Regions from separate parts of the Pelorhabdus rhamnosifermentans genome, predicted to be linked through region 1. Evidence: riboswitches for the same ligand, from Rfam matches in the RefSeq annotation. Region 1 holds a riboswitch; each other region holds the start of a gene.
The links. Region 1 has a riboswitch for cobalamin ahead of Ga0466249_RS27510 (OmpH/Skp family outer membrane protein). Riboswitches for the same ligand answer to the same signal wherever they lie in the genome.
Positions count from the first base shown of each region.

Region 2: it holds a riboswitch for cobalamin, as region 1 does, so the genes downstream of both, cbiD (cobalt-precorrin-5B (C(1))-methyltransferase CbiD) here and Ga0466249_RS27510 (OmpH/Skp family outer membrane protein) in region 1, are expected to answer to the same signal.
Region 3: it holds a riboswitch for cobalamin, as region 1 does, so the genes downstream of both, cobT (nicotinate-nucleotide--dimethylbenzimidazole phosphoribosyltransferase) here and Ga0466249_RS27510 (OmpH/Skp family outer membrane protein) in region 1, are expected to answer to the same signal.
Region 4: it holds a riboswitch for cobalamin, as region 1 does, so the genes downstream of both, Ga0466249_RS18825 (sirohydrochlorin cobaltochelatase) here and Ga0466249_RS27510 (OmpH/Skp family outer membrane protein) in region 1, are expected to answer to the same signal.

Region 1 is NZ_JAHGVE010000004.1:159,794-161,994, forward strand. It holds gene Ga0466249_RS06865 (response regulator transcription factor) at 1-381, shown strand, start outside; cobalamin riboswitch at 464-645, shown strand; cobalamin riboswitch at 811-998, shown strand; gene Ga0466249_RS27510 (OmpH/Skp family outer membrane protein) at 1,161-1,625, shown strand; gene Ga0466249_RS06875 (TonB-dependent receptor domain-containing protein) at 1,700-2,201, shown strand, end outside.
Region 2 is NZ_JAHGVE010000022.1:50,935-53,135, reverse strand. It holds gene Ga0466249_RS20120 (S1 family peptidase) at 1-552, opposite strand, end outside; cobalamin riboswitch at 927-1,102, shown strand; gene cbiD (cobalt-precorrin-5B (C(1))-methyltransferase CbiD) at 1,192-2,201, shown strand, end outside.
Region 3 is NZ_JAHGVE010000006.1:228,218-230,418, reverse strand. It holds gene Ga0466249_RS09625 (LytS/YhcK type 5TM receptor domain-containing protein) at 1-603, opposite strand, end outside; cobalamin riboswitch at 871-1,060, shown strand; gene Ga0466249_RS09620 (hypothetical protein) at 1,018-1,161, shown strand; gene cobT (nicotinate-nucleotide--dimethylbenzimidazole phosphoribosyltransferase) at 1,218-2,201, shown strand, end outside.
Region 4 is NZ_JAHGVE010000019.1:62,077-64,277, forward strand. It holds gene Ga0466249_RS18820 (ABC transporter ATP-binding protein) at 1-204, shown strand, start outside; cobalamin riboswitch at 373-555, shown strand; gene Ga0466249_RS18825 (sirohydrochlorin cobaltochelatase) at 806-1,678, shown strand; gene cobI (precorrin-2 C(20)-methyltransferase) at 1,731-2,201, shown strand, end outside.

The DNA.
Region 1 (2,201 bases):
AACTCTTTTTTTAATCAAAGCGGTGTGTTGCGTGATTCTTCAGGGGTCATTAATTTTATTTGTTTTTCTCTTCGTCAAGGAGAACGGGCTTTTATTTGTGTTGTTTTTGATTATCATCCAATCGAAAAGTGGGAGTTTCATTATCGGAAAATTTTTACGCCACGGGAAAAGCAAATTTTACAAGCTATTGCCCACGGAAAAACCAATAAGGAAATTAGCGAATTGTTGTGGATCAGTATCGAAACAGTGAAGTCTCATATTCGTAATTTATTTGCAAAAACCGGCGTTAGTTCACGGGCTGAGTTGATTGGAGAGATTTCTTCTGGTACATCGAGGAGAAAGCAATCTAAAAAAAAGACTCCGCGGGCGCGAAGGTGTTAATAAGACACGACTGGGAAACTTTTCAAAATATCCCTCATTTGAGGGATATACATAAGAACGTTTTTGTAATATTCTTAAATTAAAATTTCATATCGGTACAGGTACCCGTAAGGGTTTAATAGAAAAGCCGGTGTAATACCGGCGCGGTCCCGCCACTGTAATGGGGAGCGAACTCAAGAAATACCACTGAGATAGTTTATCTTGGGAAGGTTTGAGTAAGCCATGATCCAGAGCCAGGAGAACTGCCTGTACAACAATCACCGTTTTACCTACGAAAGATGGGGAGGGGATTTGATTGCAGTTTTTTGTGCCGGGAAATAAACCGGAATGCAAAAAGAGCCTCTTATGATGGTTGAAGTCATCATAAGAGGCTCTTTCTTTTGAAATGATTATGAAGCTGTTGAACGATTTTAGCGGACAAGCTTTGTTTAGAAAAATAAAGGTACAGGTGCCTTTTTAGAAGGCTTAATAGGGAAGTCCGGTGTAATTCCGGCGTGGTGCCGCCACTGTAACAGGGAGTCAGTCCTAAGAGGCCACTGGAATGAGATAAACATTCCGGGAAGGCGGGACAGATGATGAACTGGAGCCAGGAGAACTGCCTGTACGGATAATCCTCGCTTTACCTGCGAGCAACAGGGAGAGGATTCGGCTGCGGCTTCAGCGCATTACCTGTGAGATTTATCCTCAAAGGAGAACCTGGAACGAAGAGAGGGGAGATAGAACCGTACGGAAAAGCAAAAATGAAATCATTTTAAAATCATTTTATAGGAGAATGTTCAGTGAAAAAATTATCGTTTCAAAGAAACAACTGGGGAGGGTTGCTAGTAGCTGTATTTTTCATATTCAGTACCGCCGGGCTTGGGGTTCCCAATCAGGCACTGGCCGCCAAGGCCGACAGCACGGCAACCCTCGGCTACGTGAATCGGCAGCAGGTGTTCGCCGCTTACCCCGGCATTCAGGACATAATGAGCCGCATCCAGGCTATGCGGCAGGCTGCGCAAAAGGATTTTGATGAACATGGCAAAGCGCTGCCGCAGGAAGAGAAAACGGCTTATCAGAACAAACTTTCACGCGAAGAAGCGCAGCGGGAAAACGAACTGATGAAACCCGTGGGCGATAAGATCAAGGCGGCAATAGAGAGCGTCAAAGCGGAAAAAGGATTAAGCGTCATTGTCGATGCCAACGCAATTGTTTCCGGTGGGGAAGATATTACGGCGGCAGTCATCGAACAGGAAAAAAAATAACGTCCTGTCTATTAAACTGAAAATTCACGGACGTACGGAAGCGTCCGGCAAAAAATACAAGGATGTGAGAACGGTTGAACCATATCTATAAAGTCATCTGGAACCGCGCGCGGGGATGCTGGCAGGTGGTTTCGGAATTAGCGAAAAATAAGGGAAAACAAAAATCCAGCCGTCGCCAACGGCTTGGCGGTTGTGCCATGAGGCGGCTGTTAAGCAGGACGGCGGCGCTGACGGCCCTCACGATCGGCTTGACCTGCCTGCCGGTCGGCCTCATGAGCGTGGCCCGGGCCGACGACGGTACGACCACTGCCAGCGGGTTGCTAAGCTATGATGCGAATAACAACTACAATGGGGGGGTTACCGCTAAAACCCTTTTTTCCGACTGGGCAAGCGGCAATGTGAGGGAGGATGGAACGGGCGGATTATTTAATACGATTGAACTGTCCAGTTTTGATACAATGCTTAGAGATCCTACCAAAACTTATGATCCCATTGCTTTTACTGGATGGGCGGAAATGGATGGGAGCAGTCAGGTAGCTACTCTAATTCAAGATATAAATACGGCGCATTCAAAAA
Region 2 (2,201 bases), on a different contig from region 1:
TACAATGAGATGCGGTGTAACGAAGAATCCTGTACCGGAACCACTAAAGGTATTGCTGTTATTCTTACTTGTTTCGCTTGTTGGATATATTCTTATAAACATTTTTCTTTCTTTTTTATTGTTAGTGTATTGCAGCATATTATTGCCCATGAGATGAAAGGAAGTTCCCAATACTTGTTTTTCAGTAAAAATTAAAAGCTGCTGTGAATATTCGTATAACGATCCGACAAATAATTTATCCATAGTTGTTTTTTTTAACGCCAGCTTTATTTCGCCGGGTTTCCAGTTATGTGGAGTTGCTTCGGTGATGAATCCAATATAATCATGTCCTGAACATACTGAAAAAGTATTTTTAACAATAGCAAGTTCATAACTGTCGTCGTCGGTCAGCCAAATTCCTTCAATAGGGTCAAGGGTTTTATCTTTAAAGAACGTATCTATGGCTTGCTGGCGATTGAACTGACTTGTTGGCAGGGGGGCGGCAAAACAGGAGGCGGCAATAACGAAAGATACCAGTAGTATAAAAATAAAAAATAACCATTTCTTAGACATAAAAATTCTCCTTTGGCATGAAAAAATATGCATTATATTTTTTTGCCCCAAAATAACAGATAAATCAATAAGATCATGAATAAGATCATGAATAAGACATCTTCATAGCTGAAGCAGCGCTAAAATAAGCTATTAGTTGTGATGTACATGTTTAAATATAATAATTGCTTTTATATAATGAATATTATTTGTTTACGATTAACATTCTTCATTGCAGGAAGAATTTCCTTTTTTATTGTGTATAGATTAGATTTTATTTTAACATGCCTCATTGTTTATTGAATTTAAATTTTGTTTCTATTTCGAATTAAGCAGGAATCTGGCGTTATTGATGGAATATAACGCAATATAAATAAATATGTAGTATAAATAAATATTGAATTTTGGGAATAGGTGCATTTTGCTTAATTGGGAAGTCCGGTGTAATCCCGGCGCGGTCCCGCCACTGTATTGGAGAGCTTGTCTAATGAAAGCCACTGGTTAAACACTGGGAAGGCCTAGGCAAGCAATGAACCAGAGTCAGGAGACCGACCTGTTCTAACACACGCCGTTATGACCTACGAGAGATGGGCAGGTGGGTAATTGAACAGGTTTTATTCTGTCGCTGTTACCCCCCTTGCTCGTGAAGGGGGTATTTTCATGTCTGGAGAGTTGTTAAGAGAAGGCTATACAACAGGATCCTGTGCGGCAGCCGCGGCAAAAGCCGCTGCGCGCGCAATACAAGGTGAAATGATTACGACTACCGTGATTTTATCCCCCCAGGGACAAGCTATTACTGTGCCGATTGATTCAGTCCAAGTCACGCCAGAAGGCGGCTATGCCTGCGTTATTAAAGACGGTGGCGATGATCCTGATATTACGCATGGTACGAAAATTATTGTTCATGTGAAATTAACCAATCAGATAGATATTTGTTTACAAGCAGGTAGTGGAGTGGGCATTGTTACTAAGCCTGGCTTATCTGTTCCGGTAGGTCAGCCTGCCATTAATCCGGGACCTCGTTTAATGATTGAACGTGCTCTGCGTGAAGTACTTCCACGAGATCAGGGAGCGATTGTGACGATTTCAGTACCTAATGGCAAAGAACTTGCCAAGAAAACGCTTAATCCTACGCTTGGTATTGAAGGCGGTATTTCCATTATTGGCACAACAGGCATTGTGAAACCTATGAGTGAAGAAGCTTTTAAAAATTCTCTGACGCCCCAAATTAGTGTTGTCAGAGCCCTTGGATATGAGGACATTGTTTTTGTACCCGGTCGGATTGGTCAGGATGTGGCCATAGAGAAATTGAAATTGCCTGCGGAGCTTGTTGTGCAGACAAGCAACTTTATTGGTCACATGCTGGAACAGGCTGTACGTTTAGGGATGAAGAGGGTTCTTTTGATTGGCCATTTAGGTAAACTCGCGAAAGTTGCCGCTGGTGTTTTTCATACCCATAATCGTGTGGCTGATGCCAGAATGGAAACGTTAGGCGCTTATGCGGCAGCTTGTGGCGCATCGCAAGCTGCCGTGAAAGCAATCTTGGCTTGTACTACGACAGAAGCGGCTATAACGATTATCGCGCAATATAAACTGCAGTCTGTTTATCAGGTTATCGCCAGCCGGGCCAGCATTCGGGCACAGCGCTATGTTTTTGGTGACCTCACTGT
Region 3 (2,201 bases), on a different contig from region 1:
GTTAGCACCGTAATTGTCTTGTTCCAATTTGATGTTTTCCGTAATAAGCATAAAAACGATAGTTCCTATAACCGTGACAAGTGTTGTTGGAACCGCACTGATTTTTTCGAAGGCCCAGGCTGTTTCAGCGGGTTTGGCGAAGGTAATAATCATGAATTTTTGTGTGATTTCAGCTATCAGAGCCACAAGAGCGCCTGTTTTCCAATTGAGATGATTTAATCCGTATTTTTGGCGGATCATTCCTGCGAATAAACCACCTAGTACCGTGGCAACGGCACAGATACTTGCTGTGAAACCGCCAAGAAAAAAACGATGGGTGCCACTAATGATCCCGGTACATAATCCGACAATAGGCCCTCCTATGAAGCCGCTCATTAATGTACCGATCAGCCGCGTATTAGCTAAGGCTCCGTCAATAGGGATTCCTGTATAGGTCCCAATGATGGAGAGCAGAGAAAAAGCGGCACTTAAGGTAACCCAGGAACGGGGCTGAAAAGGATGTTGAGCACAATGAATAATAAATTGGCTGCGTCCAATCAAATAGGCTGTCATGGCGATAAAAGACATGTGACTAATTAAGTGCAGGAGTAGATCGAGATACATAGTAAGTCCTCACAATCATGCAGAAACTTTTATAATTCACTGAATTTTACAAGTAAAGCCTAATTATTATTATAACATATTCTATGGTCATTTTTTTTATCATCCGTAATAAATACACGGATACATTGACTTCGTAACGTTTGTTAAAGTGGACAATCTCATTTGGAATAAACAAAAAGATTGGCTGAGAAGGAAAAATTTTACTGACTATTATAGATTCAGTCTGTATTGACGCATGTTTGTTTGCCTGCTATAATGACATCAATTAGATAAGTATACGGTTAAGGTGCCACCCAGAGTGATGGGGGGATAATAGGAAAGTCAGAGCATCTTTGTTATGCATAAGCGCGGGCCCGCCACTGTACTGGGGAGAACTTACAAAGCCACTCAATTAGGGGAAGGGGTAAGTTGTTGATGAGCCAGGAGCCAGGAGACCTACCTTTTACCGCTAAAATATCCTTCATGGAAAAGAAGGCTTTTCGAGCTATTTGCTCAAAAGGCCTTCTTTTTTTAATCTATGCAGATGTCTTTTTATCATTACAGGAAGAATATTTTTGATCCAGAGGGTAGACTAAAGACTAAATTTATCCGTTCATTTTATATTGGAGGTTGTCATGAGTTTATTACAAGAAACATTGCTAAAAATTACGGCTTTAGATGCAGTTGTTATGGAACAGGTCAAGGTTCAATTGGAAATTTTTAACCAAACCGGCCGAAGCCTGGGGCGTTTGGAAAGTATGATAGAACAATATGCAGGGATTTTGGGAAAATTACATCTGGAGCTGCCTCGTAACTGTATGATTATTGCCTCTGCCGATCATGGTGTTGCTAAGCAGGGAATTAGTGCCTATCCAGTGGAGACAACACTTCACATGACGGCGAATTATTGTATTTCGAAAGGTGGTAGTGCCAATGCATTTGCTAATTTTTGTGGCGCTCATTTAGTTGTTGTTGATATGGGAGTAGCCGGAGATTTATCACATGTCCCCGGACTTTTGCATAAAAAAATTGCTTATGGTACGCATGATTTTACTCAAGGACCGGCCATGACATGTGAGCAGGCTTTGTTGGCTATTGAAACAGGCATTGCCATTGTAAATGACTATGTACAGCAGGGTTATACCTGTTTTAGCCTAGGTGAAATGGGTATTGGTAATACGACAGCAAGCGCAGCCATTGTAGCCGCTTTTACGGGATTGCCTGCCGATGTGGTGACTGGACGAGGTACAGGTATATCCGATGCTCGATTAGAAGTTAAAAGAAAAATTGTTCGCCAGGCACTTACAGTCAATCAGCCTGATGTCACAGATGGTATAGACGTGCTGGCCAAGGTGGGCGGTTTTGAGCTGGGGGCGCTAGCAGGCGTTATTCTAGGTTGTGCTGCCAATCGCTGTGCCGTCATTATTGATGGACTGAATACAACTGCGGCGGCGTTAATTGCCAGCACGCTGCACCCACTTGTGAAAGATTATTTATTTGCATCTCACTTGTCGACAGAACCAGCCCATCAGATTGCTTTGCAGTTTTTACATTTAGAAGCCTGCGTAGATATGGGCGTTCGTCTAGGCGAAGCCATTGGAGCATCTATTGTAGTCGAT
Region 4 (2,201 bases), on a different contig from region 1:
GCGCAAAATCTTGATAATTTGAAAGCGGCATTTAGCGCTAAAAAATTGATTGTTATCGAAGAGTCGCCGCTTGAGCAACGGGACTTTACAGGGGGTGAGGCTACTCGTTTGTATGGTGAGCTGGTGGCTTTGCCGCAAGTTACTGTTATGACATGGAAGCAGTTTATTCGACAACTGGAGAATGATCATAATGAGGAAATCTGAGGAGATACAGATGGCGGGTAACCCTTGGTGGAAAGCCTTTTTTTGTCTATAATGCTGCATGGCGTTTGTTAACAGGTATTATAGAAGCTAAAGAATGTTATGAAAAATTTTTTGACTTGCTTGTTGACACATGTTATATTTAGCATATAGTTTCTAACTTTCACAAAACTTCATATGATCGAAATAGGTGCCCTTTGAGGCTTAATAGGGAAGTCCGGTGTGATACCGGCGCGGTCCCGCCACTGTAATGGGAAGTAAACCCAATTTTTACCACTGAGATATCTTGTCTTGGGAAGGTTTGGGTGAGCAATGATCCAAAGTCAGGAGAACTGCCTATTTAACAATCACCGTATATACCCACGAGCGATGGGGAGGGGATTAGACTGGAATTTTTATTTTATAGATTTTTCTAGTCATCTAAACCTTCTTGAGTCGTTCAGGAAGGTTTTTCTTATTGCCAAACCTTCTCCTTGCCTTTTGACAAGGAGTTATTAGAGTATCGAAAAATTTAAATTCGTGAAAGGTAAGTGAATTCATATGAAAAAAGGGTTTTATTTGTTATGACGGCATTGATGTTTTCTACTCTTTTCGGTTTTTCAATATGACTACGACTTATGCCGATGAACAGCAGCAAGAGCCAGAATCTGAAAAAAAGGCTATTTTAGTCTGTAGTTTTGGAACAACTTTTGCTGATAGTCGTAAAGTGACCATTGAAGCCATTGAAAATCGAGTGCGTGCTGAATATCCGGATTGGGAAGTTCGCCGGGCATTTAGCGCTCATAAGGTGATTAAAGTTTTAAAGGAACGCGATGGAATTGATGTGGATACGCCTGAGCAGGCTATGCAAAAATTGGCTGATGAAGGTTATACCAAAGTGGCAATCATGTCTCTTGATGTTATTCCAGGATTCGAATATGACTATGACACACGTGTTTTCAATATGTGGAAAGACCAAGGCTCTTTTAAAAAGATGAGTTTAGCTTTGCCGCTTTTTTATTACATGGGACAGACAAATAAGCCTGATGACTTTATTCCGGCACTGAATGCCGTAAAGACAGAATTTCCCGGTCAACAGGGCGATGATGAGGCTATATTAATCATGGCGCATGGTACAGCTCACCCGGCAAATGCTTATTATACGGTTATGCAGGATCGCATTAATGAATTAGGCTGGAAAAATACCTGGATCTATACAGTCGAAGGAACACCTAATTTAGAAGAGATTATTGCACAAATGAAAGGGAAAAACATAAAAAAAGTCACTCTGTTTCCACTGATGATGGTTGCAGGGGACCATGCCAACAATGATATGGCTGGTGCCGATAAAGAATCGCATAAGAGCCAGTTACTTGCTGCGGGGTTCGAGGTGGATACGTATATCCACGGAATTGGTGAAAATGTAGCTGTTCAGGATCTTTATATGCAGCGGCTAAAAGATGCCATTGCCAATCATGGACAAGCCCGTAACACATAAAAAAATGGCTGACTAACAGGAAAATCAATATAAAGTGGAGGGGTAAATAAATATGTCAGGAATATTTTACGGAGTAGGAGTGGGACCCGGCGATCCCGAACTATTAACATTAAAAGCGATTCATACGATTCAGCAGGCCGATGTAGTCATTGCGCCGAAAACGGAGAAAAAAGAAAATAGTGTGGCACTTACCATTGCTACACCCTATTTAAAAGCAGGTGCAAAGGTTGTTAAGCTTGTTTTTCCCATGGTTTCTAATACGGAACAACTGACTGATGCATGGTTAGATAATAAAAATATTATTTTGGATTTGCTCCAGCAGGGGAAAAAGGTTGTTTTCTTAACGCTTGGTGATCCCATGTTTTACAGCACTTATATTTATGTTTTTCGTCTGCTTAAAGATGCAGGTTATCCCATAGAGACACTTCCTGGTATTACGGCATTTTGTGCCATTGGCAGCAAACTCGGCTATCCCATTGTAGAGGGAGACGATGTATTGAACGTTATTCCGGCAACAATGGCC